DNA from 3 places in the Microbulbifer celer genome. Region 1 is predicted to be linked to each of the others. Evidence: predicted binding sites of a transcription regulator. Region 1 holds the regulator's gene; each other region holds the start of a gene.

Region 1 (10,773 bases):
AGGCGGCGTTCGAGCGCTGGGCAGAGCTGGACGAAATGTGACCGCCGGGGTGTGGTGCTGGCGGTTACTCTTCCGGGTGATGTACCCGTACCGCCAGCACGTCACAGCCCGCGCCGTGCAAAACGCCGTTGGCCGTCGAGCCCAGCAATAGTGCGAGGCCGTGCCGCCCGTGGCTGCCAATGACAATCAGGTCGCAGGCAGACTCTTCTGCCAGGCGGTGGATTTCGGTGGCCGGCTGTCCCAGTAGAACGTGCTGCTGTTCCGCAGGGATGTTCAGGTTTTGCGCCGCCTTGCGTAACTGCTCTTTTGCCTGATTCTGCAGTTGCTCCTGTACCTCTGAGAGGTCCATGGGGATATCGCCGCCATAGGCGAATGTGAGCGGCTCAATGATGTGGGCCAGGCTCATACTTGCGCCGCTGTCACTGGCGAGTTGCGCTGCACGGTCCAGTACCTGAGAAGATTCCTCGGAAAGATCCAGTCCTACCAGGATGTGTTTGTAACCTGCCATAAACCCCTCGCTGTTCCGGTATTAGTTGCCGATTCAATAGTGTCCACTGGCCATTACTGAGTCTACTTTAAAAAAACAGACTTGACACAACCGCCCTGGCGCGATGAAAAATGGGCGGCTTATTGACGCGTATTTGTCTTCCGGATTACTGGATAGGGAATTTTTCATGGCCAGCTGGCTTCCTCTTGTTGTGATTGTACTCGCCGTCGCGCTGGTGATCGGGCCGGTGATGTGGCTTAAACCCAGCAGCCGGGATCGGCGCCTGGCGAGCCTTCGACAAAATGCGACCAGTGCCGGTCTCAAGGTGCAAATGCAGGCGCTCCCGGCTGCCGAGGGTACCGGTACTGCCGCGGTCTACATTGCCGGCTGGCGTAATCCGCGCAAACTGCATACCGGCTGGGGGCTGGAGTTACAGCGTATGTCCCATGAGATGCACTTCGCCGGTGTCTGGGACTGGCGCAATGGCCGCCATGCGCCGCCGGCGGCGGAATCAGCGCTGCGGGATCTGCTGGAGAAGCTGCCTGCGGACGCAACGGCAGTGCTGTGTAGTGATGGCGGGCTCGGGGTGCAGTGGAAAGAAACCAGTGGCGAACCGGGATTCAAGGCTATTCAGCACGCGCTATCGGAATTGCGCCCAATAATAGAAGAAGCCATTCGCGAGCCGCAGCGGAATGATTCACGCAGCGAAGATGGAGAGAAAAAATGATGGTGCGGTGCACCGCGGCTGCCGACTTGCTTTCGGTAATTTGCCTCCAGATTTGCCGATGTTCTGCCAGATCCCGGGATCTGGGCTGCTTTTCTGGGGCCGTTTGCCCCCCGGAATTCTGCTTGAACCCCGGGGCCACGCACCGGTCACAGGAGCTATAGTCGAGACTCGACCGCCGCTTAATGCTTGACCGCAGAGGGGGCGGAGCATATATATTCGCGCAACGCGCTGTACAAGCCGGCTGGTTCCGGTAGAGTGTTGGCAGTAAATTTTTTATTGAAAATCAAAGGCTTATGGGTAAATCACTGGTCATTGTCGAATCGCCGGCCAAAGCAAAAACAATCAACAAGTACCTCGGAAAGGACTTCGTGGTGAAGTCCAGTGTCGGTCATATTCGCGATTTACCGACTGCGGGATCCAATAAAAAGCCGGTTGATCCAAAGGAGCGCGCCCGTCGCGCCGCGGAAACCCGCAAGCTGTCTCCGGAACAGAAGGTCATCTACAAGCGCAAGAAAAACCGCGAGCAGTTGATCAAGCGCATGGGGATTGACCCGGATCACGACTGGAAAGCGCACTACGAAATTCTGCCGGGCAAAGAAAAAGTGGTAGACGAGCTGCGTAAGCTCGCCGCCAATGCTGACCACATCTATCTCGCGACGGACTTGGACCGCGAAGGGGAGGCGATTGCCTGGCACCTGCGTGAGGCCATTGGCGGTGACGATCAGCGTTACCGTCGCGTGGTGTTCAACGAAATCACCAAATCTGCGATCCAGGAGGCCTTCAAAGATCCGGGCCCACTGGATATCAATCGAGTGAATGCGCAACAGGCGCGACGTTTTCTAGACCGTATTGTGGGTTACATGGTTTCCCCATTGCTGTGGGAAAAGGTAGCGCGCGGCCTGTCAGCGGGACGGGTACAGTCTGTAGCCGTGCGCCTCGTGGTGGAGCGCGAGCGGGAAATCCGGGCCTTCATTCCCGAAGAGTACTGGACATTGTTTGCCGACACAGAAACGGCAAAGTCCGACCCGCTGCGGCTGGAAGTCAAGAAGCACAGTGGCGAGGCCTTCCGCCCCACCAATGAAACTGACGCGATGGCCGCGCTCCAGGCACTGCAGTCCAGCAACTTTGAAGTGACCTCGCGGGATGACAAGCCCACGAGTTCAAAGCCCGGCGCGCCGTTTATTACTTCCACGCTGCAGCAGGCAGCGAGTAACCGCCTCGGCTTCAGTGTCAAGAAAACCATGATGATGGCCCAGCGGCTGTATGAAGCCGGGTATATCACCTACATGCGTACCGACTCCACCAATCTGAGCGCAGAAGCTGTCAGCGCCGTGCGAGCGTTCATCGGTGAGAACTACGGCGATAAATACCTGCCCGAAGATCCCAACCGCTACAGCAGCAAAGAGGGCGCGCAGGAGGCGCACGAAGCGATTCGTCCTTCGGATGTACGGGTCAAACCGAATACGCTGTCCGGTATGGAGCGCGATGCCGAGCGTCTGTACACCCTGATCTGGCAACAGTTTGTGGCCTGTCAGATGACGCCGGCCCAGTACACGTCCACTTCAGTGGTTGTCTCGGCGGGAGACTTCGAGCTGCGTACCCGCGGGCGCGTGATCCGCTTCGACGGCTTCCTTAAAGTCGCGCCGCCTCCCGGTAAAAAAGATGAAGACCTGGTGTTGCCCGACATCAAGGTCGGCGAAAAGCTGAATCTGAAAAAGCTGGATCCGAAACAGCATTTCACCAAACCGCCGGCGCGTTTCAGTGAGGCGGCATTGGTAAAAGAATTGGAGAAGCGCGGGATTGGCCGACCCTCCACTTATGCATCGATTATCTCCACAATTCAGGACCGCGGGTACGTACGCCTGGAGAATCGTCGTTTCTACGCGGAGAAGATGGGCGATATCGTCACCGACAGGCTCAGCGAGAGCTTCAAAAACCTGATGGATTACGGCTTTACCGCGAACCTCGAAGAGTCCCTCGACCAAGTTGCGGAAGGCGACCGTGGTTGGAAAGATCTGCTCAACGAATTTTTCGCTGACTTTTCCTCGCGATTGGAAGTCGCGCAGGATGCCGACAACGGCATGCGGCGCAATTCCCCTACGGATACCGATATCGAGTGCGCAAAATGCGGTCGGCATATGCAGATCCGAACCGGTTCCACCGGGGTATTCCTCGGCTGCTCTGGTTACGCCCTGCCGCCCAAGGAGCGTTGTACCAACACCATGAACCTGGTGTCGGGGGAAGAGGCGATCGATGCGGACAAAGACGAAGATGCCGAAACCCGGCAGTTGAGGGAAAAGCACCGCTGCCCGAAATGCGGCACCGCGATGGACAGTTACCTGGTAGATGAGCAGCGCAAGCTGCATATCTGCGGTAACAACCCGGATTGCACCGGGTTCGAGGTAGAGAAGGGCACCTTCAAGATCAAGGGCTATGATGGTCCGGTGATCGAGTGCGACAAGTGCGGCCACGATATGCAGCTGAAGTCCGGCCGCTTTGGCAAGTACTTTGGCTGCACCAACGAAGAGTGTAAAAACACGCGCAAGCTGCTTAAGAGCGGCCAGCCTGCGCCGCCCAAAATGGACCCGGTGCCCATGCCGGAGCTGCCTTGCGAGAAAGTGGATGACACCTACATTCTTCGCGATGGTGCGTCCGGGCTGTTCCTGGCGGCGAGTCAATTCCCGAAAAACCGCGAGACTCGTGCGCCGCGCATTAAAGAGCTGCTGCCGCACAAGAACGAAATCGACCCGAAATACAGCTTTCTCTTCTCTGCCCCCGCAGAGGATAACGAAGGTCGGGACACCGTTGTTCGCTTCAGTCGCAAGACGCAAGAGCAGTACGTGCAGTCCGAGGAGGACGGTAAAGCCACGGGCTGGAAAGCGTTCTATCGCGATGGCAAGTGGCAGGTAGAAGCGCCCGCGGCTAAGAAGGCGCCTGCGGCCAAGAAAAAGCCCGCAGCGAAAAAAGCGCCCGCAGCGAAAAAGAAGGCCGCTGCTAAAAAGGCACCCGCCAAGAAGAAAGCGGCCGCTAAAAAAGCACCGGCCAACAAGAGCACCACTACCCGGAAATCCTGATGAGTAACCCCTATACCGGCACAGTGGCTTCCGCGGTGCGCAAAAGCCAGCTGTTGCTGGCTTCTGCCTCAACACTGCAGGAAGCCTCGGGCGCAGGCAATATGCTTGAGCGCCAGGCGCTCATAGAGGGGGCCGTACTGCAGTTGTGGCGGGCATTCAGGGCTTTTCTCGCGGAGCAGTCCCATCAGCTTCAATTGGGTGTAGAGCCGGAAACTGCGCGGGACCTGGGGCGTTACGCCGAGGCCGCCAACAAAGTCAGTGCTGAGGTCACGGAACTGTGCAACCTGGCTGACAATCCTGACAGCTGGGTGGTTGCGCTGCAGTCCGCCTGGCGGGGGTTGTTAATACCCGGGCAATCCCCGCTCACTGCGGCAGGAGCCCAGAGATCGTCAGCGGTTAATCTGATTCCGATGGCGGAACTCAGGGACGATCCGGCAGCAGCGTTGACCGCTGAGTCTGTCCTGGAATGGCAGCAGGCACTCATCGAGCTGGTGACTCGTCAGCGCGCTCAGGGGCAGGAGTGGTGAAACGGCAACGGTCGCCGGCGCGCGACTGATCCCGTTCCCACCCTGTGTTACACTGCGCGCAAATCCCGCTGTAACTGGAGAAGTGAATGTCCACCGAGACCTACGAGATCATCGAGTTGTCCAATGGCGACGTGGCCCTGCGCCGTGCCGGCCACAAGGAAGACCCGTTGGTGCGTATCCAGTTCTCTGAGGAAAGCCTGCATTTTCTGCGCGAGCACAAAATTGCCATCGCTCGTGCCATGCTGGAAGCCGGGATCGAGGCCGTGCAGGATATCGGGGCCCTCGAAGCAGACGCTTTCGAGGAAGACGAGGCGGTAGACGTGACCGAGCACACCATTCACTGAACAGGTTTGACTCACTGAGCAAACTTGGATGTGAAAGCGGCAATTCGCAGTATGTCAGAACCAAAAACAGGGCCATCGGGCCCTGTTTTTGGTTGTGGTGTCAGAGGGAGAATCCGACGTTTAGTGTCTTAGTCCGGCCACATCGTATCAGTCGGCGTGTTGGCGAATCACGCCGACCGCCAATCCTTCGATGGCGAAGTTCTTGTCTCGCATATCCACCTGAATGACGTCAAAATCCTCGTTTTCCGGCAGTAACTGCACCGTTGCCTGATTGCCGCGGCGACGGAAGCGTTTGACCGTTACTTCATCTTCAATCCGCGCAACCACAATCTGGCCGTTGCGAATGTTCTCGGTGCGTTGTACCGCCAGCAGGTCACCGTCGAAAATGCCCGCATCCTTCATGCTCATACCGTGTACGCGCAACAGGTAATCCGCAGGGGGGTGGAAGAACTCTGCGGGAATCTCGCAATATTCCTCGATATTCTCTTCCGCCAGTATCGGGTTCCCCGCGGCAACGCGGCCGACGATGGGTAAGCCGCTCTGGTAGTCGGGAATGCGAATGCCCCGGGAGGCGCCGGCCACCATTTCGATAGCGCCTTTACGGGCCAGTGCCTTGAGGTGCTCTTCCGCCGCATTGGGGGAGCGGAAGCCCAGTTCCTGGGCAATTTCTGCGCGCGTCGGCGGGTACCCGGTGTCATCCAGGTAGGATTTGATCAGCTCGAGTACCTGAGTCTGGCGCGGAGTGAGATTCGTCATGGGCTTTCCTGTTGTCTGTATTTATATACAGTTGCTGGGATTATATACAGATTTGGTGTGTCTGCAATTCTCCAGCTGTATTTTTTACAGCTGCTAGACTTATAGGGGAGTCCCACTCCCAATTTGCACAATAAAAGTGATGATGAATTTGAGAGTGCGGCATATAAAGGAGAAGGCATATGCTGGATGCAAAAATGCCGGAAGCGTGGCGAGTGCTGCGCATTCAATCAGAACTGGTGGATGGTATTGAACGCCTGATCACGTTGAAGGGTGCGGTAACGGTTTTCGGCAGTGCGCGTTTCCAGGAGGAGGCGCCGGAATATCAGGAGGCGATGCACCTCGGAGAGTTGTTGGCCGGAGAGGGCGTGCCCGTGATCACTGGCGGTGGCCCTGGCCTGATGGAAGCGTGTAATCGCGGTGCATTTTCTCAGGCAGGTTCATCCATCGGGCTGAATATCGAGTTACCCTTCGAGCAGATTCCCAACGCCTACCTGGATATCAGTCTGAACTTTCGATATTTCTTTGTCCGCAAGTTCATGTTTGTGAAGCACGCGGTGGGCTTCATCGCACTGCCCGGTGGTTACGGTACCCTGGACGAACTGTTTGAAGCCCTTACACTCGTTCAAACACAAAAGGTGAGGCGATTCCCCATCGTGCTGGTAGGGAAGCGTTACTGGGCAGGATTGAAAGACTGGCTGCTCAATACCGTGCTTGAGTGTGAGTGCATAGACGCCGCCGATCTCGATCTGTTCTATCTGGTGGACACGGTCGACGAGGCTGCCGAAATCATTATCGAGTTCACCCGGGAAAAGAACGGGTAGATTGTTCGATACCTTTCCCTGGTATTTGGCCCCGCTCCTGGCGGGTCGCAGTGACTGATGGTGATAACCAATCTCTAGTGATAGCCCGTCACGTCGACTCGGCCGGCTTAATCGTCGAACTCGTCAGTGCCGGGAAAACTCTCGCCCTCGAGCTTATCGATGGCGCTGCGAGCGGAGTTGAAGATCGGACTGCGATAGCCGGTATCCTCCTCATCCTGCATTTCTTCTGCCACGGTGCCATAGCCGGCGTTCGGGTCCTCCGGTGCGGCGGCGCCAATCACCGGTAACTGCGGCCAGCTGTCGTAGTCGATTTCGCTCAGGGCGCCATCACTGTATTGAATTTCAATCGCTCGGCCGGGTTGATCCAGCGCTACGACTTCAAATACTTCACCGCTTTCAAAGTTCTCAAACCATCCGCCGATTTCCGGTGCAATTCTGGCCATGGGGTTTCTCCTGTATCTTCGGGAGAACGGCTTCCTGTCGCTCATTGTCATCATCTTGAAGTTGTTGAGCGCTCCGTAAGGCAGCGCCTCTGACTGCAATCTAATGTCCCCTGGCGTGGCCCGGTAGTACTTGCGCCATTCCAAAACGCATTGTTGTTGAATGAACGGAGGTGCTTGTAAGGGGGGCGGCTAGGCTCTGGATGTTCCATTCCGTGCCGGCTGTGCTAGTCTCCGGTTTAAACGCTTGTTTAAATTGTTGGTTTGAATGGGTATGAGTCAGCTTGATACCGTCAGCAGGATTCTGGATGCCGCAGAGGTGCTTTTCGCCGAGCGCGGTTTTACCGAGACGTCCCTGCGCACCATTACCAGTACCGCCGGAGTCAATCTCGCAGCGGTGAACTACCATTTTGGTTCGAAAAAGGAGCTGATTCAGGCTGTTTTCGAACGTTTCCTTACGCCTTTTACGGAAAGTCTCAATGCGGAACTGCGCCGTCGTGAGTCGCAGGGTGAGCATCTGAATCTGGATGACCTGCTACAGAGCCTGTATCGGGTTGCGCTGGCGGGTATGGCCCGGGAAGGGCGTCACCCGCAGCGGTTCATGCGGCTGCTGGGGCTGGCTTATACCCAGTCCCAGGGGCACTTACGTCGTTTTATCGTGGCGCGATACGGCGACAGCTACCGACATTTTGCCGGTTCCCTGCGCGATGCGTTGCCCGGGGTAGATCCGGTCACGCTCTACTGGCGCATGTATTTCATGTTGGGAGCCACGATATTTTCCCTGTCGAGCTTCGAGGCCATCGAAGCTATCCTGAGAGAGGATTTCGGCGCGGAGAGTAGTCTTGAAGAGACTCTGGCGCGGTTGGCGCCGGCCGCGGCGGCTATGTTGACGGCGCCCGAATAGTCAGCGCACCTGCACAGAAATCGTCAACTTGGCGTGTTCAGATATAGAGCCCGGTAAAGATAGAACCCAGTAAGAGGAGAGAAGATCATGACGGCACAAATTGGTCCGGTGATGATCGATGTAGAGGGAACAGCGCTCACTCAGGAAGACCGCGAGCTGTTGCAGCATCCGCTGGTGGGTGGGCTGATCTTCTTTGCTCGCAATTTTGAGGACCGCGATCAGCTGCAACAGCTGGTGGCCGAGATTCGCTCCGAGCGCCCGGAAATCCTCCTCGCGGTAGATCAGGAAGGGGGGCGGGTTCAGCGCTTCAAAGACACCTTTACCCGTATCCCGTCCATGCAGGCACTGAGTGCTCGGGCCGATGAGGCGCGACTCAGGGACGTCGGCTGGCTATTGGCAGCCGAGTTGCGCGCGGTCGGCGTGGACTTCAGTTTTGCGCCGGTATTGGATGCTGACGAGGATTTTTGCCGGATTGTCGGCGACCGCAGCTTTGCGGGAGACCCCCTGGCGGTAGCGAGCAAGGCCCGTCCATTTATGGCGGGAATGCACGAGGCGGGTATGGCGACCACCGGTAAACACTTTCCGGGCCATGGTCAGGTACTGGAAGACAGTCACGAAGAGTTGCCCATTGATCGACGTTCCCTGGAGCAGGTACTCGCCACCGATTGCACCCCGTTTACCGAGTGCATCCGCGCTGGTGAACTGGATGCAGTGATGCCGGCACATATCCGGTTTGAACAGGTCGACGAGCAGAATGTGGGTTTTTCACGCTACTGGTTGCGAGAGATTCTGCGAGCCCGGCTGGGATTTGACGGAGTAATTTTCAGCGACGATCTGACAATGGAAGGTGCCGGAGCGGTAGGGGGGTACGCCGAGCGCATCCACGCCGCACTGGGTGCGGGTTGCGATATGGGGATTGTGTGTAACAATCGCGCCGGTGCTCTGGAAACATTGGACGCGCTGGGCGACTTTAAGCCGGATCCGCAATCCAGTGCGCGTCTGGAGAAAATGCGCGGTGGAGGTGCCATAGGCAGTTGGGCGGATGTGGAGAAGATGCGTCGCTGGCACGAGACTCGCGAATGGCTGGCCTCCTGGGTGTAAAGGCGTTTTTTGTGGTCAACCACAACCGGGCTTTAATTTGCCGGGTTGCGTTCTCAATCGCGCTCTGAATCATTCATATAATTGCGCTCTCGATGGACTCATAAAAAGTTTCAAAACAACGATTATTGAAGTTGGAGTAAAGTGTGGATTCAATAAAAGCTTTCCTGCGTTCCCTGGTGGGGGATGGCCGGGTCTGGATTGCGGAAGTTTTTCTGATCGTCCTGCTCACTGCATTTGCAGCCTGGATTCTTGGGATTTTCATCAATCGCCTCAAGAAGCGCGCAGAGCGCACCGTCAATCCGTGGGATGATGCGTTAACCGCTTCAATCAATCCGCCAGCCTCTCTGGTTATATGGCTCGTGGGGCTTACACTCGCGGCCGCCCGTGCCGGGCGGGCCACTGAGGCGGAAATATACGGGTTCGTCACGAATTTGCGCGAGACCGGGTTTATCATCTTGCTGACCTGGTTTGCCATGCGCTTTGCCAACGCGGTGGAATCCAATCTGGTTGATCCGCGTTATATGAGCAAGCCGCTGGATGCCACTACGGTCCGCGCGATGGGCAAATTGGTCAAGGCATCGATACTGATTACCGCAGCCATGGTAGTGATGCAGCACTTCGGCTACAGCATCAGCGGTGTGCTTGCCTTTGGTGGTATCGGTGGCCTCGCTATCGGTTTCGCAGCCAAAGATATGCTGGCCAACTTCTTTGGTGGCTTGATGATCTATCTGGATCGCCCGTTCAAAGTCGGTGATTGGGTACGCTCACCGGATAAAGAGATCGAAGGAACCGTAGAAGATATCGGCTGGCGTCTGACCCGCATCCGCACCTTTGACAAGCGGCCGCTCTACATTCCCAACGGCGTATTTACGCAGGTTTCGGTGGAAAACCCCTCGCGTATGCTCAATCGCCGTATTTATGAAACCATCGGTATTCGCTATGAAGATGCGCAGCACATGGCTGCGATCGTGAGTGACGTGAAGAAGATGTTGCAGAGTCACCCGGAGATTGACACTAATCAGACGCTGATCGTCAATTTCAACAGCTTTGCGCCATCATCGCTGGATTTCTTTATTTATACGTTCACCAAAACCACGGACTGGGTGCGCTATCACGAGATCAAACAGGACGTGTTGCTGAAAGTCCTGGAAATTGTGGAGGATCACGGGGCTTCCTGCGCCTTCCCGACGTCAACCCTGCATATTGCTGAGCTGCCGGAACCCCAGGGCGCGGGTATGCAACCGGCTGGTGACAGGTGAGCCATCCGGTACCTTTATGTCTGAAGTGACATTAATTGGTTGGCCTTAATACTTAAGTGGTGATTTATTGCGCATTCTCAGTGTGAAGTAATATTAATTTCACGCTGAAGCCTAGACAGTGGCGCAATTTTGTCTAAGAATCAGTAGTGACTCGCTGGCATACAAAGCGGGCACTGAGACAGATGATTCGTCTGGTAGCAGTAACTGCTCAGGCAGTTGCAAACGGGGTATGTGTACCACCCGTTACAACGGTGGGCACGATAACAATAATGAGGTTGGTTTAATGAGTGATCGCGTAACGGGTACCGTGAAGTGGTTTAACAATGCCCGGGG
Region 2 (10,773 bases), 2.0 Mb from region 1:
CAGGATCGTTGGTACGACACCGACAAAAGCGGCGGTGAGTTCGAACGCGAGACGGCACAGCTGCGCAACTGGATTACCGCCGACGGCAGTGCCGGCCCCACTGGTGAGGGCGGATTTGCCGCCGAGGCGGGGCGCTATCACCTGTATGTGTCCCTCGCCTGCCCCTGGGCCCACCGTACCCTGATCTTTCGCAAGCTGAAGAGACTCGAAGACTTCATTTCTGTATCGGTAGTAAGCCCTTATATGCTGGAAAATGGCTGGAGCTTCAACCAAGACGAAGGTAGTAGTGGTGACGATCTTTACGGCAGTGATTTCCTGCACCAGATCTACACCCGCAACCGCAAGGACTACAGCGGCCGGGTGACGGTACCGGTACTGTGGGACAAACAGCGCGAATGTATCGTCAGCAACGAGTCCGCGGAAATCATCCGCATGCTCAATACTGCCTTTGATGGGCTCACCGGTGACGATCAGGATTTTTATCCACAGGATCTGCGCGGAGATATCGACGCCACCAATGCACTGGTGTATGAGAACGTCAACAACGGCGTTTACCGTGCGGGTTTTGCCACCAGTAAGGATGCTTACGAGTCCGCCTACCACCGTCTGTTCGAGGTTCTGGCACAGCTGGAGGTGCGGTTGTCAGACAACCGTTATGTCACCGGCGAGCGGATTACCGAGGCGGACTGGCGCCTGTTCACTACCCTGATCCGCTTTGACGCGGTGTATCACGGCCACTTCAAATGCAACAAACAGCGGCTGGCGGATTACCCGAATCTGTGGGGCTATGTGCGCGAGCTGTATCAGTGGCCGGGGGTGGCGGAGACGGTGGACTTCCACCATATCAAAACCCATTACTACGCCAGTCACAAAAACATCAATCCCACCGGCATCGTGCCGGTGGGGCCGGAGCTGGATTACGCCGCACCACACGGGCGCGGCAACTGAGCCGGGACGTGAATCGGAATCTCAATCAGGCGGGCAGCTCGGTGCCGTAGTCAAAGGCCGCGAACTCCTGCTGGTAGAGATCTCCTGTCAGCGCAATCAGGGCATCGTTGTGGTACTGGCGCAGTTGTCTGGAGGCGCCGGTCTTCGGTCAGCTACTCAATAAACTGGTCGAAGGTAATAGCGTTGCTCGGGCGCTGGGCAAAAATCAAGCACACAGGAGTTGTAAACCATGAAGCTTTTTTATACCCCCGGCGCCTGCTCGCTGTCACCGCATATTGTGGCCTGCGAAGCCGGTATCGATATCGCGCTATGCAAGGTCGATCTGAAAACCAAACAGACCGAATCCGGCGGCGACTACACCGAGGTCAATCCCAAGGGATCGGTGCCGGCACTGCAGCTGGAAGGCGGTGAGATCCTCACCGAGGGCCCGGCGATCATCCAGTTCCTGGCGGAGCAGAAGCCGGAGAAAAGCCTGGCGCCGGAGTACGGTACCCTGCCCCACTACCGCCTGCTGGAGTGGCTGAATTACATAACTGCCGAGGTGCATAAGTCGTTTGTGCCCCTTTTCTGGAACGGCGCCGAGGAAGAAAAAGAGCGCGCTAAAAAGATTCTCAACCAGCGCTTCCAGTTTATTGAAGATCACCTCAGCGGGGATTATCTGCTGGGGGACGATTTCAGCGTTGCCGACGCCTATCTGTTCACTGTGTACAACTGGTGCGACAGGGTTGGTGTGGATACCGGTGGTTGGCCAAAGCTCAAGGCGTTTGCCGAACGCATGGCCGCGCGGCCCGCTGTGAAAAAGGCGATGAAAGATGAGGGGTTGATCTGATCCGGGGCTGATCTGAAGAGAAACCCAGGGTTGGCCCTGCTATCGCCGCTCTTCGATTTCGATTGGGCTTCGCGCGCGCGCCACAAACAGGGCCATACAGAGTGCGGCGACGGAGCATGCCAGCATCCCCGCCGCCACGGGAATCAGGGTGCCGGTGTGGAAGCTGTTCACCAGTCCTCCCAATACCCCACCGGCAATAAACAGCGACGCGCCGTACAGCGCGTTGGCGGTACCGCTGATCCGCGGGAAAAACTCGAGATAGCAGGCGGCACTGTTGGGGGTGATGATACCGATACTGCCCATCGCCAGTACCAGCGGCACCATCCACGCCAGCAGCGACTGATCCTGGCCGAAGTACAGGGTGCTGACCAGCAGTAGTACGCAGGCACACATCTGCAGCGTCATTCCCACCAGCAGAATCTGCCGCGGCTCGAAGACTTTCAGCAGGCGGATATTCAGCTGCACCATCAACAGTAGTCCCAGCACGCAGCTACCAAACATCAGCGGGAAATTCGCCGACGACACGCCGAAATGCTCCATAAACACAAACGGCGCGGTGGTGATGTAGATAAACATACAGCCGCTCACCAATGCCTGCCCGAACAGGAAACCCAGTGCCCGTGGGCAGCGGAAGATCTGACCGTAACCGCTGAACATGGTGCGCCGTGCACTTTTCTGACGGCGCGCGCGGCGGAACCCGGATACAGTTTCCGGCAAGATGACGCGCACCAGAATCATCATCAACAGGGCGTATATCAGCAGGAAAATGAAAATCGCGTGCCAGTCGCCCAGGGTCAGCAGGGAGGAGCCGATCATCGGCGCCGCCATGGGCGCCACCAGCATCATGGTGGCGATCATCGACATGATCCGCGCCGCCTCGCGACCGTGATAGAGGTCGCGCACGATGGCACCGCAGATCACCGTAGCAAAGCCGCCCCCCACCGCCTGACAGAAGCGTAGCGCCACCAGCAGCTCCACGTTGTTGGCAAAGATGATCAGCGCGGTACTGACAATGAAAATCCCGAGGCCGATGGTCCCCACCAGTATCCGGCCCCAGCGGTCCGACAGCGGCCCGCCACACAACTGCCCCACGGCAAACCCCAGCAGGTAACTGGACACGGAGTGCTGAACCTGCGCCACCTCCACACCCAGGGCGATCGCCATCGCCGGGATGGCAGGCAGGTAGGTATCGATGGCAAACGGCGTCAGCGCTACCAGTGCAGCGAGACAGGGTGCGAGCCAGCGCGGTGGCTTGCCTTCGGCATTGAGCAGATTTGGCGACATAAAAACTCGGATACAGCGGGGAGGTGCGGACCCGGCCTGAACAAGGATAGACTTTGTGCAGGCTTTGGGTGCCGCGGCATGTTAACGGGCGCGAAGGGGCGATTCCATAACAACGGGGGATTTGTTCGCGCAGCAGACTACTGTGTAGGATCAAACAGCAATTCATCGCCGATATAGAGCGATTGCCAACGGGGCGGGCGCAGTTCGAGACTCTCATCTGACAGCTTGCGCTTCAGCACCTCGAACGTTTGATCGAAGCTGCGCCCGGAACTTGAGAGGCGCTGCCAGCGACCGCCTTCCCGATAAAACACGGTAGTGGTCAGTTGCCGGTTGCGGTACAGGGAAAACAGCAGCACTTCGTCTTCGCCGTCACCGTCCAGATCCCTGCGCAGCCATACGCAATCGTTATCGCGCAGGCATGTGCGGCCAATGTGTCGGACGTTAAAGTTCTCAGGCAGGGACGCGCCTGCGGGCAGTACCTCGATATTGCGCAGTTGCTTTGCTTCGCTGTCTTCGCGCAGGGGGTTCTGCCGGTGATCAAAGGCGTTCAGTCCGGGGTCCATCAGGGATTGTATATAGCGTGCGATTTCCGGGTTCTGCCGGATGATCGTTTCCTGCTCCAGTGAGCGCAGGGTGTCGAGACCGGGGCGGCCGAGCTTGTGGCGCAGAAAGTAGAAGTCGAACTCCGCCAGTTCGATCTTGCCTTCGAGTAGCCGTGACGCTTGATTGTCGGCGCTGATTTTCCAGAAGTTCAACAGCGGGGACTGGGTGATCAGGCAGATCGCCAGTATCCAGAAGGCCAGCCCGGTGTTGATACGTCGCAGCCATTCCGCCCACTGCCCGCCGCGGCGCAGAATCGAAATACTGTAGGTCAATGCCAGCAGCGCCAGGGTCAGTGCCACCACCATTCCCCACAGCCGCTCGGGGGTCCAACCGTATTGCTGCACACGCAGGAACAGTCCGTACAGCGCGAAGGCGGCATAAAACGGCGTGACAATCAGGGCCAGCAGCAGAACCCGGTTGATCCACAGCGGGTAGCGCTGGAACGGAAACTCATCCTGGATTACCCCATTGGTGAAGAAGAACAGCAGCGCCACCAGCCACAGCAGCAGTACACTGCCGCGCCCGGTATCCCAGATGGGCTGCAGGCCGGTAAATGGCAGGGTGGCGAGAAACACGATGGTGAGTACCGCCAGCAGCGGCAGCAGTGCCACCAGCATGGTGCGCAGCAACCGTTTCAATGTCAGTACAAAACTCTGCTGCGAGCGGAACAGGATCGCGCCGCTGCCCGCCACCAGCCAGGTCACCGGATAGAAAAACCAGTCCTCGCCAAAAAGCTGGTGAAAAAAATCGATGCCCACCAGCTTGAACAGAGCCTGCCACAGATACAGGATCATCCAGAAGATGGCGGTGAATACCAGCGTCAGCCCGGCGGTGAGCGCATTGTCCCAGGAATAGTGAAACAGCGACGGGTAATCCGGGCGGGTCAGACGTTCCCGGCCGACGGCGCTGGCGCGTAGCAGGAAAGCGACGATAAACGTGGCGATGCCGGCGGTAACGGCCAGTTCATGGGGCCAGCCACAGTTAAAGGTATCACTCGGGGTACATTGATAGCCGCGGTAGCCGGCCACCAGCGCCAGCAGCGCGGCAAATGCGGTGACAACCCACCAGGCATGGCGGGCCAGTCGGGGGGCGATGGTGAGGATCACCAGCGGTGGAATCGCGATTACCAGGGTGTAGCTTAAGTACAGCCACACCGGCGACCAGCTCTCTGCCGCCGGCAGAGCTTTCAGTAGATAGAGCGCGAGCCCCTGGATCAGGGCGGTAGCAAGGATGGCCTTTCGATTACCGCTGGACAACGGCGAAGGCTCTGCGGTTGAGACTGAATCTGTGTCGCTTCCCTGCATACACCCTGGTTCCGGTTAGTGTTAGTGCTTTTCTTCCCGCAGGTTGTACAGCCCCTGCTTGAGTTTCAGCAGGTGTTCCTGCAACTGCGGTCCCTTGCGTTGGGCGACGCCGATGGCGAGCACATCGATCACCACCAGATGGGCGATGCGGGACGACAGCGGGGTATACAGCTCTATATCTTCTTCCACGTCCACTTCCAGCGGGATGCTGGCCTTGCGGGTCACCGGCGAGCCACTGGGACCGAGTCCGATCACCGTGGCGCCCTGGGCCTTGGCCATATCGATGGAGCGCAGCAGCGACGAGGTGCGCCCGCTCTGGGAGATGGCCACCACCACATCACCGGGGTGCATGCTCATGGCGGACATGCTCTGCATGTGATGGTCGGAGTGGGCCGCGGCGGCCAGCTGCAGGCGGAAGAACTTGTGTTGGGCGTCAGTGGCGACGGCACCGGAGGCGCCGAAACCGAAAAATTCCACCCGGTTGGCGGCGGCGATGGCGCTGACCGCGGCTTCCAGCGCACGCGCGTCGATCTTGTCGCGCACGTTCAACAGGGTGTCGACCGTGGAGTCAAATACCTTGCGCTTGTACTCGGCGATGGTGTCGGTTTCGGTGACTGCAATCTGGCCGAAACTGGGGCTGGAGGCCAGCTGCTGGGCGAGGTTGAGTTTGAATTCCTGGAATCCGGAGCAGCCGACGGCGCGACAGAAACGCACCACCGTAGGCTCGCTCACCTGGGCCTCGGTGGCTAGGTCGACGATGCGCATATGGATGATTTCGTCGGGATTGGCGAGGATGAATTCGGCAACTTTGCGCTCCGATTTGCGCATGGAACTCAGTTGCTCGCTGATCTTCTGCGTGACTTCCGCTGGCTTCACGACACTACCTTCTATGGTTCAAGCTGTGCAGTTTAGCGGCACAGGCCTTCGCTGGCGAGTATTGATGCGACGATGTCAGACGCGAAGGAGCTGATGCCGGGTGAACCTTTGCGGGACCGTCTGCGGCCAGGACGGCCGCAGCCGAGCCCCCATGGATGGGTTTACGGCGTGTCCCGCAAAGGTTCACCCGGCAGCAGTTCCGCCACCGCAGTGGGATGGTTATCCTGTCGGATGGATTACCAGAAAGCATCCACCATTCCCTCCGGCTGACACCAAAAACCTGTTTATATGAACAGGTAACCCACGATTCCTCTGATACAATCCCCGCCCATGGACGTATCAGAACTCTTAGACCCCCTCAACGACGCCCAGCGCGAGGCCGTAGCCGCGCCCCCGGGCAACCAACTGGTTCTCGCCGGTGCCGGCTCGGGCAAGACCCGGGTGCTGGTGCACCGTATCGCCTGGCTGATGCAGGTGGAGGGGGCCTCCCCCTACTCCATTATGGCAGTGACCTTCACCAACAAGGCCGCGCGCGAGATGCGCGGCCGGATTGAAGAGCTGCTGGGGGTGAACACTTTCGGCATGTGGGTGGGCACCTTCCACGGCCTCGCCCACCGCCTGTTGCGCGCCCACTGGCAAGAGGCCAAGCTGCCGCAGAACTTCCAAATCCTCGATTCCGACGACCAGCTGCGCCTGATCAAAAGGGTGCAGAACGAGATCGGGCTGGACGAGAAGAAGTGGCCGCCGCGGGAGACCCAGTGGTGGATTGGCGCGCAGAAAGACGAGGGCATCCGCCCGCAGTATATCCAGCTCACCGGCGACCCCTGGCTGCAGACCATGGTGGGTATTTACACTGCCTACGAGGCCGCCTGTCAGCGCGCGGGGGTGGTGGATTTCGGCGAGTTGCTGCTGCGCGCGCATGAGCTGTTGCGTGATAACGACGGCATCCTCGCCCACTATCGCCGCCGCTTCCCGTTCATCCTTGTGGACGAATTCCAGGACACCAACACTATTCAATACGCCTGGCTGCGCCTGCTGGCGGGGGATGAGTGCCGGATCACTGCGGTAGGCGATGACGACCAGTCGATTTACGGCTGGCGCGGGGCCAAGATCGAGAATATCCAGCACTTCGAGGCGGACCTGCGAGACGTGCAGACCGTGCGTCTGGAGCAGAATTACCGCTCCACCAGCACCATCCTCAATGCCGCCAACGCGGTGATCGCCCACAACACCGGGCGTCTTGGTAAAGAGTTGTGGACCGAGGGTGACAAGGGTGAGCCGATCTCGCTGTATTCCGCCTACAACGAACAGGATGAGGCGCGGTTTATCGTGCAGCGGATCCAGGATTGGGTGCGCGAAGGCAACCGCCGCGACAGCGTCGCGATCCTGTACCGCTCCAATGCGCAGTCGCGGGTGCTGGAAGAGGGGCTGTTGCGGGAACAGGTACCCTACCGTATCTATGGTGGTCAGCGCTTCTACGAGCGCCTGGAGATCAAGAATGCGCTGTCCTATATGCGCCTGATCACCAATCGTCACGACGACACCTCCTTCGAGCGCGTGGTCAATACCCCCACCCGCGGTATCGGCGCGCGCACCGTGGACCTGGTGCGGGAATTCGCCCGCGAGCACGGCAGTTCCATGTGGGACGCCGCCGCCAGGATGCTGCAGCAGAAAGTGCTCGCCGCCCGCGCCGGCAATGCGTTGGCCAACTTCCTCAACCTGATCGACACCCTGGACGAAGAGAGCACCGACAAGACCCTCGAGCATATCGCCGAGCTGGTGGTGGAGCAGTCCGGCCTGATCGAATTCCACGGCAAGGAAAAAGGCGAGAAAGGCCAGACCCGGGTGGAGAACCTGCAGGAACTGGTGAGCGCCTGCCGCTCCTTCGACGGCGTACCCACCGCAGATGCCGATGGCGAAGCGGTGGACGAGGAAGAGATCCCGCTGATCAACCAGTTCCTCGACAGCGCCGCGCTGGATGCCGGCGAAGGTCAGGCAGACGAGTTTGAGGATGCGGTGCAGTTGATGACCCTGCACTCCGCCAAAGGCCTCGAGTTCCCACTGGTGTTCATGGCCGGAGTGGAGGAAAACCTGTTCCCGCACAAAATGTCGGCGCAGGAACCGGGCCGCATGGAAGAGGAACGTCGCCTCTGTTACGTGGGTATTACCCGCGCAATGCAGAAACTGTATATCACCTATGCGGAAAGCCGCCGCCTGTTCGGCAGCGAGACCTTCAACAAGCCGTCGCGCTTTGTAAGTGAAATCCCGGTGGAATACGTGCACGAAGTGCGCCTGAAGAGCGAAATTTCCAAGCCGCTGTTCCAGCCCAACTATGGAAAGCTGGGAGGAGGCATCAACCCCTACTCCGACGCAGCGCCCGAATTCGATGATGACCTGCCACCGCTGGCCCTGGGCGGCCGTGTGGAGCACGCCAAGTTCGGCGAAGGCACCGTCACCCAGTTCGAAGGCAACGGCCCGCGCGCGCGGGTACAGGTCAACTTTGACGATGTGGGCAGCAAGTGGCTGGTAGTATCCATGGCCAAGTTGCAGCCCCTATAACACAACGACCAAAACGTCATCCCGGCAAACGCCGGGATCCAGTAAACCACCGGGGCGGGCGCAATCATAAATCCACGCCCTCCACTGGGTCCCGGATCAAGTCCGGGATGATGGAATAAACAAAGAATAAAAATCAAAAAAGACATGAAAAAAATAAACTGGTATCCCCCCGTCATTCTCGGCCTGCTCGCACTGCTGGTATTAACCTTCGGCGCGCTGGTGGTTTCCCGCTCCGATCAGGAGCACACCGTCACTTCTATCGAGAATGCGGGCCAGAAAACCTTCGAATGGAAGCTGGTCACCACCTGGCCAAAAAACTTCCCCGGCCTCGGCAGCGCGCCGGAACGCTTTGCAAAGAAAGTGAATGTCATGTCCAACGGCCGCCTGAAGATCAAGGTCTTCGGCGCCGGTGAACTGGTACCGGCGATGGGCGTATTCGGGGCGGTTTCCAGTGGTGCCGCCCAGGTGGGCCACGGCGCGGCCTATTACTGGAAGGGCAAGGTGCCGGCGGCACAGTTTTTTACCGCGGTGCCGTTTGGCCTGAACGCGCAGGAAATGAATGGCTGGCTGCACTATGGCGGTGGCCTGGAACTGTGGGAAGAACTCTACGCACCGTTTGACCTGATCCCCATGGCCGGCGGCTCCACCGGGGTGCAGATGGCGGGCTGGTTCAACAAGGAAATCAATTCCGTCCAAGACCTGCAGGGGCTCAAAATGCGTATCCCCGGTCTCGGCGGCGAGGTCCTGAACCGCGCCGGCGGTACCGCAGTCACCATTCCCGGTGGCGAACTCTATACCGCCCTGCAGACCGGTGTGATCGATGCCACCGAATGGGTGGGCCCCTACAACGATCTCGCCTTCGGCTTCCACCAGATCGCCAAATTCTATTATTACCCGGGTTGGCACGAACCGGGTTCGATTCTTGAAATCCTCATCAACAAGACCGCCTTCGAAAAACTCCCCGAAGACCTCCAGGCCATTGTGCGCACCGCTGCCCGAGACGCCAACCAGGATATGCTCGACGAATACACCGCGCGCAATAACCGCGCATTGAAAGAGTTGGTGGACGAGCACGGCGTAGAGCTGCGGCGCCTGCCGGACGACGTGATTGCGCACCTGAAGAAAATCAACGCGCAGATCATGGCCGAGACTGCCGCGGAAGACCCTCAGTTCAATCGAGTCTACAAAGCCTTCAAGGAATTTGAATCACAGGTGATCCCCTATCACCAGATCAGTGAAGAGGCGTATTACCAGACCCGGGAGCGGGATGTGCAGTGATGAGGGGCTGGCCATCCAGGTGTAGAGACAACAAGACTCCATATGCCTGGATGCCGCTATGGTTCTCGATAGATTGATATATCTCGCTTACGGTTCGGAGTTTTCCGCCGGTATCGGAATAAATCTTACCAACACCAGCTTGTAAACCAGCGCACCGCCAATCAGCGTAAACAGCATATAACGTCCGGCCAGCCCGGAAGTGGCAACGCTGACATTCATCAGCATCGGCAGTATGCCGATACACGCAAGCGTCAACACCACGGCACCGATACGGATCAATCCCTGATAAAGCTTGCTGCGGGTTCTGCGGGCAATGGCGAGGCCCGCGTAAAAAACGATGGTACAAGTGGCCGCGATTATGGCTGCGTTCAAGATCATCGACTTCTCCCTGTCATAAAAATTGCTGTGCGTTGATGTGTATTCTTCCGCCGAACGTGGACTGCCGTCAAATTGGTACGGATTTACCAGTCACCTGGTGTTTCTGGGGCTATCGCGGTCCATATGCCGCCAGAAAACAGCGCATATTAAAATTGACTCTGACACCGTTTTATATTTTTGACTTTAGCGGTGAGAGATTTATATTCGACTGGATTGTGGCGCGTTCTGGTTGCGCTGCATCATCATTTTCAGGGTATTCATTACAATGCTGCGCAGATTGCTATTGTGCATTTTTCTGGCAACTTTCCCGGGTTATTTGTTTGCTATGTCTATTTTGGATACAGGTAAGGTTTGTACATTTTCCGGTATTTCCGGCGTGATTTTATTTGAAGGCAAGCCGGTTTCCGGTGCTCGGGTTATCAGAACCACTGATTTCCAGAAAAAGAAGCAGGATGAGACGGTAACCGATAGTGAAGGGCGCTTTGAACTCCCCCCTATCTTTGAGCGGCACATTGTCAATTTACTGCCACAGGAGTTTGTGGTCGGGCAACTGATCAATGTTTCCTTTAATGACGAGGAATTCAAAATCTGGTCAGGAGTCAAGCGCAAGCGGGAAGAGAATGCAGAAGCCAGGGGTAAGCCCCTGGTGGTTGTCTGCGAACTCACGCAAGAAGATGAAGTCATCAACGTGGACAGGCAACCGTTCATCACCAA
Region 3 (10,773 bases), 1.6 Mb from region 1:
CTTTGGCCAGGCTTTCGCCCATTTCCATCACCGGTCCCATGCCCACTTCTTTCCTGGCGAAGTCGATAAAGCCGCACACCACTGGCACCGCAGCCCCGCGGGCGATGTGATAGAAGCCGGTTTTCCAGCGCTCGGTGCGACCGCGGGTACCTTCCGGGGGCACGGCAATCACCAGCTGTTCGCGGGCGTTGTACTGGTTGACCGTGGCTTCCACCAGATTGTTAGCCTTGCTGCGGTTGACCGCGATACCGCCAAACCAGCGCATGGTACCGCCGAGAGGGAATTGAAACAGCTTGTCTTTCCCCATCCACTGCGGGTTTACCTTCAGTTTCAGAGCCGCGAGAATAAAGAAATAGCCGTCCCAATTGGAGGTGTGTGGCGCCGCCAGCAGGACATATTTTTTCAACTTGAGCGCGCGCTCATCGGCAACGACTTTCCAACCGTGTAACTTCAGCAGTAGCCGGGCAAGCAGGCGCAGGCAGGGCGTAAGGATGGGGGTGTTGAAAATGGTTGTCTGCATGGTGTGACCGCAATTCTATGTCCGCTAATCCGGGGTAGCCGAGTCCACTCATCATTTTTGAGAGTGTAGGACGGGCATATCCGCGCGCGGAGGTTTATCTGATTCAGAGAGCGCGACAGTATAAAATGAATTGGCTGCCACTTTCGGTCAATTGCGGTCCCGGCGCCGCTCTATCTGTGACTGCTCAGGCGCGCGACAGCATCTCTTCGGCGTGCGCCAGGGATTGTGCGGTCGCTTCACCACCCAGCATACGCGCGATTTCCGCACTGCGTTCGGCGTCTTTCAGTTCCCGCAGGGCCACAAACGCAGAGGCGCCATCGCTGTGCTTTTCCACCAGGTATTGGCGGTGGGCGCGGGCTGCCACCTGCGCCAGGTGGGTCACACAGATGACCTGGCCGCGCTCGCCGAGCTGACGCAGCAGCTTCCCCACCACATCACCGGTGACGCCGCCGATCCCCACATCCACCTCGTCAAATACCAGGGTGGGGGTGCGGGACGTCTGCGCCGTGACCACCTGAATCGCCAGGCTTACACGCGACAATTCACCGCCGGAGGCGACCTTGCTCAGGGCGCGGGCCGGTTGCCCGGGGTTGGTGGCGATCAGTACTTCCACTTCTTCAAGGCCGGTGGCGGCAGGCTTTTCCAGCACAGTGAGTGCCAACTCCACTCGCGCATGGGGCATCGCGAGGTCCGCCAGTTGGGCGTTGACCGCCTCCGCCAGTCGGGTAGCGGCCGCAGCGCGCAGTTGACTGAGCCTGGCCGCGCTGTCGCGGTAGTTTTGCTCCAGCTGTTCGCACTCTCCCGCCAGCTTGTCGAGGGTATCCGGTGCACCGATCTCGTCCAGTTCCTGCCGCCATTGCTGCTGCAGGTCTGCCAGTTGGTGCGGCTGTACCCGGTGTTTGCGGGCGGTGGAGTAGATGGCGGACAGGCGCTCTTCCACTTCCGCCAACCGCTCCGGGTTCATTTCAAAACTGTCCACATGGCGCGACAGTGTACTCGCGGCTTCATCCACCTGAATCCGCGCACTGTCGAGCATCTGTGCCACCTCCACCAGCGCCGGGCTCTGCTCCGGCATGGCACCCACCAGCTGCAGCGCGCGGTGCAGTTGCTCGGCGATATCACCCTCGCCGCCGTTCAGCATTGCTGCCAGCTGGTAACTGCCGTTCAGAATATCGCCGGCATTGGCCAGCTGGCGCTGTTCGCTTTCCAGTTCTTCGATTTCGCCGGGTTTGATGTCGAGCTGTTCCAGCTCTTCCAGTTGGTATTCCAGTAGATTGCGGCGGGCCTGGGTCTCCTCGGCACTGTCGGCGAGTTTGCGATAGCGGCGGTACTGATCCTGCCAGTGCTTGAAGTGAATACGCACTTCGGCGCACTGGCCCTCGGCATGGGCGTATTCATCCAGCAGGCGGCGGTGGGTGTCTTTTTTCAGCAGCGACTGGTGTTCGTGCTGGCTGTGGATGTCGATCAGCTGTTCGCCCAGAGCCCGCAGCTGCAGCAGGGTCACCGGCTGACCATTGATATAGGCGCGGGAACGGCCGTCGGCGCCAATGGCGCGGCGCAGGATGACTTCGCGGCCCGCGTCCATTTCGTGTTCCTCGAGCCAGGTGCGGGCCTCCTGGTGCTCGCTGATATCAAAGGTGGCGTGGATATCGGCACGCTTGGCACCGGGGCGCACCAGCTCGGCATTGCCGCGATCCCCCAGTGCGAGGCCCAGGGCATCAAGGGTGATGGATTTGCCCGCACCGGTCTCGCCGGTGAGGGTACTGGTTCCGCGGCCGAACTCCAGCTCCAGCTGGTCGACCAGGGTGAACTGACTGATAGACAGGTGCAGCAACATAAGATTGTTTTTATACCGGTTAAAGTAGTGGTTGTTTATACAGTATATGGCGGCGGGCTTTCAATCGCTGCGGGGCCCAAATGCGGGGTAATCGCGGTTCGCCGGAGGGCAGACTTCACTATACCCTGCTAGGGGATTCAATCCGGGTGCTGCCCGCGAGCGTGTGGGTCGAATAGGCAGATTGCATGTGCCTGAAGCCGGCACCTTGAAGTGCCGGAGGGTGACCCCATATAGCCCTGCATTGCCGGGTATCCCCGGTTTTTGACCTAACCGGCAGATTGCCGACGGACACAGACGGAGACAGCAGTGGCCAAAGAGCGCAGCGAAGAAGAGCAGATCGAAACCGGCGACCAGGCAGCAGACCCGGCCGCAGAAGTGGAATCGCCCTCGCCAGAGGAGCAGCACGCCGCGGAAGAGGCGTTGAATGAAGAGCTCGCCGATGAAAGTGCACAGGACGCCGAGATCGCGTCTCTGCACGAGCAGCTGGCACAGCACAAAGACATGGTGCTGCGCGCCCAGGCGGAAGTGCAGAATGCCCGTCGCCGCGCTCAGCAGGATGTGGAGAAGGCACACAAGTTCGGCGTGGAAAAGCTGCTGAAAGACCTGTTGCCGGTTGTGGACAACCTGGAGCGCGCGCTTTCCACCATCGATACCGAGCACGAGGCGCATAAAGCCGTGGTCGAGGGTATCGAGCTGACCCACAAGTCCTTTATCGACACCCTGGTCAAGTACAGCGTGGAAGTGATCAATCCGGCGGGCGAGCCCTTCGATCCGGAGCTGCACCAGGCCATGACCCAGGTGCCGAATGGCGATGTGGAGCCGAACACCGTGCTGGACGTATTCCAGAAGGGCTACCGCCTCAACGGCCGCCTGATCCGTCCGGCAATGGTGGTGGTCAGCAAGGCGCCGTAACAGCGCTTTGCTGACTGCGAGACGGAGATTTGTCATCGGCCCTTGAAAACGGGGCGACGGCACCAATATAAGCAAGCAACCGAATTCAATCGCGCAGCGCTGAGGCCAGGCAGAATAGTCCAGAGCCGGCGTGCGCCGCAAAGTGAGGATACAGATCAATGGGAAAAATCATCGGCATCGACCTGGGTACGACCAACAGCTGTGTGTCAGTACTCGACGGCGACAAGGCGCGTGTTATCGAAAACGCAGAGGGCGATCGTACAACCCCCTCCATCGTTGCGTTTACCGATGACAACGAAGTACTGGTCGGCCAGTCCGCCAAGCGCCAGGCGGTTACCAACCCGCAGAATACCCTGTACGCCGTCAAGCGCCTGATCGGCCGCAAGTTCAAAGACGATGTGGTACAGAAAGACATCAAGATGGTGCCTTACTCCATCGTTGAAGCCGAAAACGGCGATGCCTGGGTAGAAGTGAAGGGCGACAAGAAGGCACCGCCACAGGTTTCTGCCGAAGTACTGAAGAAAATGAAGAAAACCGCGGAAGACTTCCTCGGTGAGAAAGTAGACGCCGCGGTGATCACCGTGCCGGCCTACTTCAATGATTCCCAGCGTCAGGCAACCAAAGACGCCGGCCGCATTGCCGGTCTGGATGTGAAGCGCATCATCAACGAGCCTACTGCAGCTGCACTGGCCTACGGCATGGACAAAGCCGGCGGCGACCGCACCATCGCGGTGTACGACCTGGGTGGTGGTACCTTCGATATCTCCATCATCGAGATCGCCGACGTCGATGGCGAGAAGCAGTTTGAAGTACTGTCCACCAATGGTGATACCTTCCTCGGTGGTGAAGACTTCGACCTGCGTCTGATCGACTACCTGGCCGAACAGTTCAAGAAAGAGCAGAGCATCGACCTGAAGGGCGATCCCCTGGCCATGCAGCGCCTGAAGGAAGCCGCGGAAAAAGCCAAGATTGAGCTGTCCTCCAGCCAGCAGACCGAAGTGAACCTGCCGTACATCACCGCAGACGCCACCGGTCCCAAGCACTTGGTGGTCAAGCTGACCCGTGCCAAGCTGGAAAGTCTGGTAGAAGACCTGGTTACCCGCTCCCTGGAGCCGGTAAAAACCGCACTGGCGGATGCCGATATGGCAGCATCCGGTGTAGACGAAGTGATTCTGGTGGGCGGCCAGACCCGCATGCCGCTGGTACAGTCCAAAGTGACCGAGTTCTTCGGCAAAGAGCCGCGCAAAGACGTGAACCCGGACGAAGCGGTTGCCATGGGTGCCGCCATTCAGGGGGCGGTACTGGCCGGCGACGTAAAAGACGTGCTGCTGCTGGACGTCACCCCGCTGACCCTGGGTATCGAAACCATGGGTGGCGTTGCCACACCGCTGATCGACAAGAACACCACCATCCCGACTAAAAAGTCTCAGGTGTTCTCCACCGCGGACGACAACCAGACCGCTGTAACCATCCACGTGGTTCAGGGCGAGCGCAAACAGGCGGCGCAGAACAAGTCGCTGGGCAAATTCGACCTGGCCGATATTCCGCCCGCGCCGCGCGGCATGCCGCAGATCGAAGTGACCTTCGATATCGATGCCAACGGTATCCTGCACGTGCACGCTAAAGACAAAGCCACCGGCAAAGAGCAGTCCATCGTGATCAAGGCCTCTTCCGGCCTGTCCGAGGAAGAGATCGACCAGATGGTGCAGGACGCCGAGGCCAATGCCGAAGCGGACAAACAGTTCGAGGAGCTGGTGACTACCCGCAACACTCTCGACGGTCTGATCTCGGCCACCAAAAAGACCCTGGAAGAAGCAGGCGACAAGGCGACTGAGGAAGAGAAGGCTGCGATCGACGCCGCGCTTGCCGAAGCCGAAGAAGCGGTGAAAGGCAACGACAAGGCTGCCATGGAAGCCGCGACCACCAAGCTGACCGAAGCCTCTGGCCCGGTAGCCCAGAAGATGTACGCGGAGCAGGCCCAGGCCAGCGAAGCGGCCGGAGAGCAGGCCGAACAGGCCCAGCAGTCCGGTGGTGACGATGCAGTGGACGCTGAGTTCGAAGAAGTCAAAGACGACAAGAAAGAAGATAAGTAAGCACTGACGGCCACCGGGTTCACCGGTGGCTGCTTGCAGCTTACTCGCTCAGGGGCGCGGCTGTCTGATCACTCGATTGGGCCGTCGCGCCTTGCGCTGTTATACGGCGCCCCTGAAAAAGAGAGCAGTTTAAAAAGAACACACAGAGCTATGTCCAAACGCGATTACTACGAAATCCTCGGTGTTTCCAAGGGGGCGGACGAAAAGGAGCTGAAAAAAGCTTACCGCCGGGTGGCAATGAAATTTCACCCGGACCGCAATCCCGGCGACGCAGAGGCGGAGAACAAATTCAAGGAGGCCAACGAGGCCTACGAAGTCCTGTCCGATCCACAGAAAAAAGCGGCCTATGACCAGTTCGGCCACGCCGGTGTAGACGGTCAGGCGGGCGGTGCCGGTGCTGGCGGCTTCGGCGGATTCTCCGATATTTTCGGTGACGTGTTTGGCGATATCTTTGGTGGCGGCGCTGGTGGTGGTCGTCGCGGCCCGCAGCGTGGGTCTGACCTGCGCTACGACCTGGATCTGGATCTCGAAGATGCGGTGCGCGGCACCACGGTCAAGATCAAGATACCTACCCTGGCCAACTGTGGCACCTGCCATGGCTCCGGTGCCAAGGCCGGTTCCCAGCCCCAGACCTGCGGCACCTGTGGCGGTGTCGGCCAGGTGCGCATGCAGCAGGGCTTTTTCTCGGTACAGCAGACCTGCCCCAACTGTCGTGGAAAGGGCACTGTAGTCACCGATCCCTGTACCAGTTGTCACGGTCGCGGACGCGTGGAAGAGACCAAAACCCTGTCGGTCAAGGTGCCGCCGGGGGTAGACACCGGCGATCGTATCCGTCTCGCTGGTGAAGGCGAGGCCGGGCCGGATGGTGGTCCCGCCGGCGATCTGTACGTTCAGGTGATGGTGCGCGAGCACGAACTGTTCCAGCGGGACGGTCGCAATCTGTATTGCGAAGTGCCGATCAGCTTCGTTACCGCGGCGCTTGGTGGTGAGATGGAAGTGCCCACACTCGACGGCAAAGTGAAATTGAAGATCCCGGCCGAGAGCCAGACCGGCAAGCTGTTCCGCCTGCGCGGGAAAGGCGTCACCCCGGTACGTGGTGGCCCCGCCGGCGACCTGCTGTGCCGTGTGGTGGTGGAAACCCCGGTAAACCTGACAGCCAAGCAGAGAGAGCTGCTGGAAGCATTTTCCGACACTCTGAGCGAGAAGAAGAACTCTCCGCGCCAGACCGGTTGGTTTGAGGGTGTGAAGAGCTTCTTTGGGGATATGAAGCTGTAACGCGACGCAGAGTGCAGCACCAAAAAAACCGGCACCTTTGCCGGTTTTTTTGTGCGTGGATGATAAACCCTGCATTGATCACTGGTGTGCTTACCGGGCAGTATGAAAGGTCTCATATCTGCTTCTTCACCAGCTTACATAATAAAAGGGATATCAGATGAAAAAGCTGCTTTTGACTATTTTCCTCAGCGCTGCCGCGCCTTTAATGGCGTCTGCTGTTGCAGATGAAGTAAATGGCACTGCGACCAGCTTTCACCAAAAGTTGGATGAATTCACCTCTCAGGTTATCAATGCAGACCCGGAACTGCGCAGTATATTAGGGCTCAAGGATGATGGGATAGACGATCTGTCTCACCTGATGAGTGATGTATCACTACCACGGCGTGCCCAGTTGCGCACTGAGTTTGAGCAGGCGCTGGAGGCCTTGGGTGAGTTTGATCGTAAAACGCTGGCAGGGCAGGAGCGCTGGAGCCACGATATGGCGGCCTGGTTATACCGGACTCAGCTCGATCTGCTGGCGTTTGAATGGGCGCCTGCCTGGATGCCAGGTGGAGGCTCGGTATACGCTGTCGACCAGCTATTCAGCATTCCGGTGATGATTCCTCAGTTCATGCAAAATCATCACGCCATCGCGGATGAGGACGACGCCCTGAACTACATCGCCCGACTGAGAGCCATTGGTCAAAAGCTCGACCAGGTTCTCGCTAACTTCGATATGCAGGCGGAGCATGGGGTCGTACCACCGAAGGTGGCGTTGGAGGGCGCGGCTACGCAGATTCGGACGTTACTGGCAGCGGAAATTGGCGCAAATGTTTTTGTTGAATCACTGCGGGATAAACTGGAAGGGGTTTCCGAAATCGACGCCGGGCGACGCCAGTCTCTGTTGGGGTTGGCAGAAAAAGCTGTTCAACAACACACCAACCCGGCTTACCAACGGCTGTTAGCGCGCTTGGAGGAGACTCTCGCTGAAAATCCGCCGAACAGGGGCGTGTGGGCGTTGCCTGGCGGTAAGGCATTTTATGATGCGGCACTACGCTGGAATACCAGCACTGATCTTGACGCTGAAGCTATTCATCAAATTGGACTTGAAGAAGTCGCGCGTGTTGAGCAGGAGATGGATGAGTTGCTGCGCAGTCGAGAGTTGACTGAAGGTAGCGTGGGGGAACGGCTGACGATACTCGCGAAAGACCCGCGATATGGCTATGAGGATTCTGAGGCAGGCAGGGCTGACGTGGTTGCCGATATTGAGGCGGCCATTGCACGCCTTGAACCTTTGATCCCCAAATACTTTAACCGAGTGCCGGAGCAGTCATTGCAGGTACTGCCGGTCCCGGAGCATGCAGAGGCAACCTCTCCCGGAGGCTACTATTTTCCGCCGGCGATGGATGGTTCGCGGCCGGGAACCTTCTTTATTAATCTCGGTGATATCGAGTCGAAAAATCGCTGGAGCCTGCCGACACTCGCATATCACGAGGGGGCGCCTGGGCATCATTTCCAAATATCGTTAAATCAAACCCTCGAAGACCTACCGCTACTGCGACGCATCCTTAATCCAAGTCCTTTCACTGAAGGTTGGGCGCTTTACGCCGAGCAGCTTGTTGCTGAGATGGGAGTCTATGAAGGCGATCCGCTCGGTGATCTCGGGCGGCTGCAGGCGGAGATGTTCCGCTCGGTACGCCTTGTGGTTGATACCGGTCTGCATCGCAAGCGCTGGACACCCGAGCAGGCTGAAGCCTACATGATTGAAAAGACGGGGATGAGCCCGCGCGACGTACGCACTGAGATTAACCGCTATCTGGTACAACCGGGGCAGGCGAGCTCCTATAAGATTGGCCACCTGCAGATGTTACGTCTGCGCGAGTACGCAAAGGAGCGACTGGGCGAGGACTTTGATATTCGAGCATTCCATGACCTGGTGCTGGGGAATGGCGCGTTGCCACTATCGGTACTGAAGCAGGCAGTCGATGAGTGGGTGGTCTCACTGGAAGCTGAGGTCTGACCCAGACCGCTAGGGGCATTAGCGTACTGCTCGCCTGCAGTACGCCAATTTTGATTCAGACTTGGCTCAGAGTTTTGTTCACTTTGTCCCGCTGTTCCGCAATGAGGTCGAGTGTGAGGTAGGGGGCGCCCGGTCAGTGATACCGTCATATTCTTTCCAGGAGCCTTCCCCCGGCCCCTCCTGGCCATGCACCTGATTACTGGAAAGCAGAAAAAACATCAGCAGGACACCGACGGTAGCGGAAAAGTTGGACCAGAATGGTTCGCGGACTTCAGCAGACATGCTTGGCGCTCCAATCAACGTGTATTGAAAGCATAGACAAGGAAAACTGCGCGGCAAGTAATACTCTGTGGTCAATATGGCGTATTTCACCGAGTCTGACGCTGCGGATACCGCAGCCGTCGCAGTATTGCCGGTTGCGAAATTCAGGTTAGAATCCGCGCCTTTTACTGACCGGACAGATGGTCAGTGCGGGCACACAGACAGGAGGCAGGGTTATGACAGTGAAAGTGGCGGTAACGGGGTTTGGCGGGCGGATGGGGCGCTCGCTGGCGGAAGCGCTCACCCAGGCGGAAGCGGCGGGCACTGCGAAGCTCTCTGCGGCGATCGTTCGCCCCGGATCCAGCCTGACAGGCGCAGACGCGGGCGAAGTGGCCGGGCTTGGTCGCAACGGCGTGGCCATTGTGGATAGCCTCGAGAAAGCCGATTTCGATGTCCTGATCGATTTCACTGCGCCGGCGGCGACGTTGAGCAATGCAGCCTACTGTGCCGCCAATCAGAAGGCTATCGTGATCGGGACCACCGGCTTTGCGGCAGATGAAAAAACGCAGATGCTGCAGGCGGCGGATCGGGTTCCCCTGTGTTTCGCCTCCAACTTTTCCACCGGGGTGAACCTGTGCTTTAACCTGCTGGAGACTGCGGCACGGGTGCTGGGAGATGATGCGGATATCGAGATTGTCGAAGCCCATCACCGTCACAAGGTGGACGCGCCTTCCGGCACCGCGCTGAGTATGGGCGAGGTGATCGCCGATACCCTGGAGCGGGATTTGGCGAAAGTGGCCGTGTACGGCCGCGAAGGCCAGACTGGTGCCCGCGAGCGCGAAACCATCGGTTTTGCCACCGTGCGTGGTGGCGATGTGGTCGGTGAGCATACGGTGTCATTCCTCGCCGATGGCGAGCGCGTTGAAATCACTCACAAGGCCAGCAGCAGGCTGGCATTTTCCCGCGGTGCCGTGCGCGCCGCGGTCTGGCTGATCGGCCGCAATGCCGGTCATTACGATATGCGCGATGTACTGGGACTGAAATAGCAGTTCGGTTGCGCTCGATACGCTTTTTAAGGAGCGAGTCTTGGATAAAAAAATCATCGTCGGCAGCGAAGAGTGGTGCTCTTTCCCCGGGCTGGGTATTCCGGCGATCAAGGCGCGTGTGGACTCCGGGGCCAAAACGTCCTCCCTGCACGCCTACAATATTCAGACGTTCAACCGCGGCGGGGAGGCCTGGGTCAGTTTTGAGGCGCACCCCGTGCAGAACCTGCGCCGCCCCCGGGTGCGTTGTGAGGCGCGCCTGCTGGATCGGCGCACGGTGCGCAGCTCCTCCGGGGATTCCGAAAAGCGTTTTGTGATCCGCACCAGCCTCAGTATCGGCGGCAGTGTTTGGGATATCGAACTTACCCTGACCAACCGCGATACTATGGGTTACCGCATGCTGCTCGGGCGCGAGGCCATGATGGGGCGCATGATGGTAGACCCCTCCGAAAGCTTCTGTCTCGGGGAGATTACGCCCAGCGAGCTGGAAGAGTACTACCGGGATGAACACCATATCTCCGGCAGTGGATTGCGCATCGGCGTGCTTGCCTCCAACCCGGACCTGTACAGCAACCAGCGGATCATGGAGGCTGGAACCGAGCGCGGCCACCGCATGACCTTCCTGAACATCCGCCAGTGTTACATGAAGCTGGATTCAGCGGAGCCCGCAGTACATTATCGCGATGGTCGCATTCTGAATAACCTGGATGCAATCATTCCGCGTATCCGTCCCAGCCTGACGTTTTACGGTTGCGCACTGACGCGACACTTCGAAAGCATGGGTGTTTTTGCCCTGAATAGCTCGGCGGCAGTCAGCCAGTCCCGGGACAAAC

Evidence for each region. The regulator LexA, encoded in region 1, represses DNA repair genes until DNA is damaged. The targets are predictions, from matches to a motif close to ACTGTNTNTANANACAGT.
Region 2: the regulator LexA is predicted to act here: its motif matches at 6,124-6,141, upstream of uvrD (DNA helicase II).
Region 3: the regulator LexA is predicted to act here: its motif matches at 2,384-2,401, upstream of recN (DNA repair protein RecN).

Annotation. Positions count from the first base shown of each region.
Region 1 is NZ_CP087715.1:1,881,451-1,892,223, reverse strand. Features, by position in the region: gene LPW13_RS07945 (ATP-binding cassette domain-containing protein) at 1-41, shown strand, start outside; gene LPW13_RS07940 (universal stress protein) at 65-508, opposite strand; gene LPW13_RS07935 (hypothetical protein) at 675-1,214, shown strand; gene topA (type I DNA topoisomerase) at 1,508-4,288, shown strand; gene LPW13_RS07925 (DUF6586 family protein) at 4,288-4,815, shown strand; gene LPW13_RS07920 (hypothetical protein) at 4,902-5,159, shown strand; gene lexA (transcriptional repressor LexA) at 5,307-5,915, opposite strand; gene LPW13_RS07910 (LOG family protein) at 6,095-6,736, shown strand; gene LPW13_RS07905 (DUF6763 family protein) at 6,844-7,179, opposite strand; gene LPW13_RS07900 (TetR/AcrR family transcriptional regulator) at 7,451-8,080, shown strand; gene nagZ (beta-N-acetylhexosaminidase) at 8,168-9,181, shown strand; gene LPW13_RS07890 (mechanosensitive ion channel family protein) at 9,325-10,440, shown strand; gene LPW13_RS07885 (cold-shock protein) at 10,724-10,773, shown strand, end outside.
Region 2 is NZ_CP087715.1:3,858,955-3,869,727, forward strand. Features, by position in the region: gene LPW13_RS16040 (glutathione S-transferase family protein) at 1-948, shown strand, start outside; gene gstA (glutathione transferase GstA) at 1,178-1,777, shown strand; gene LPW13_RS16050 (multidrug effflux MFS transporter) at 1,817-3,061, opposite strand; gene LPW13_RS16055 (DUF4153 domain-containing protein) at 3,199-4,968, opposite strand; gene hexR (transcriptional regulator HexR) at 4,990-5,844, opposite strand; gene uvrD (DNA helicase II) at 6,175-8,403, shown strand; gene LPW13_RS16070 (TRAP transporter substrate-binding protein) at 8,548-9,681, shown strand; gene LPW13_RS16075 (hypothetical protein) at 9,769-10,059, opposite strand; gene LPW13_RS16080 (DUF4198 domain-containing protein) at 10,385-10,773, shown strand, end outside.
Region 3 is NZ_CP087715.1:283,629-294,401, forward strand. Features, by position in the region: gene LPW13_RS01065 (1-acyl-sn-glycerol-3-phosphate acyltransferase) at 1-520, opposite strand, end outside; gene recN (DNA repair protein RecN) at 705-2,357, opposite strand; gene grpE (nucleotide exchange factor GrpE) at 2,664-3,269, shown strand; gene dnaK (molecular chaperone DnaK) at 3,428-5,362, shown strand; gene dnaJ (molecular chaperone DnaJ) at 5,513-6,637, shown strand; gene LPW13_RS01090 (DUF885 domain-containing protein) at 6,795-8,636, shown strand; gene dapB (4-hydroxy-tetrahydrodipicolinate reductase) at 9,134-9,943, shown strand; gene rimK (30S ribosomal protein S6--L-glutamate ligase) at 9,984-10,773, shown strand, end outside.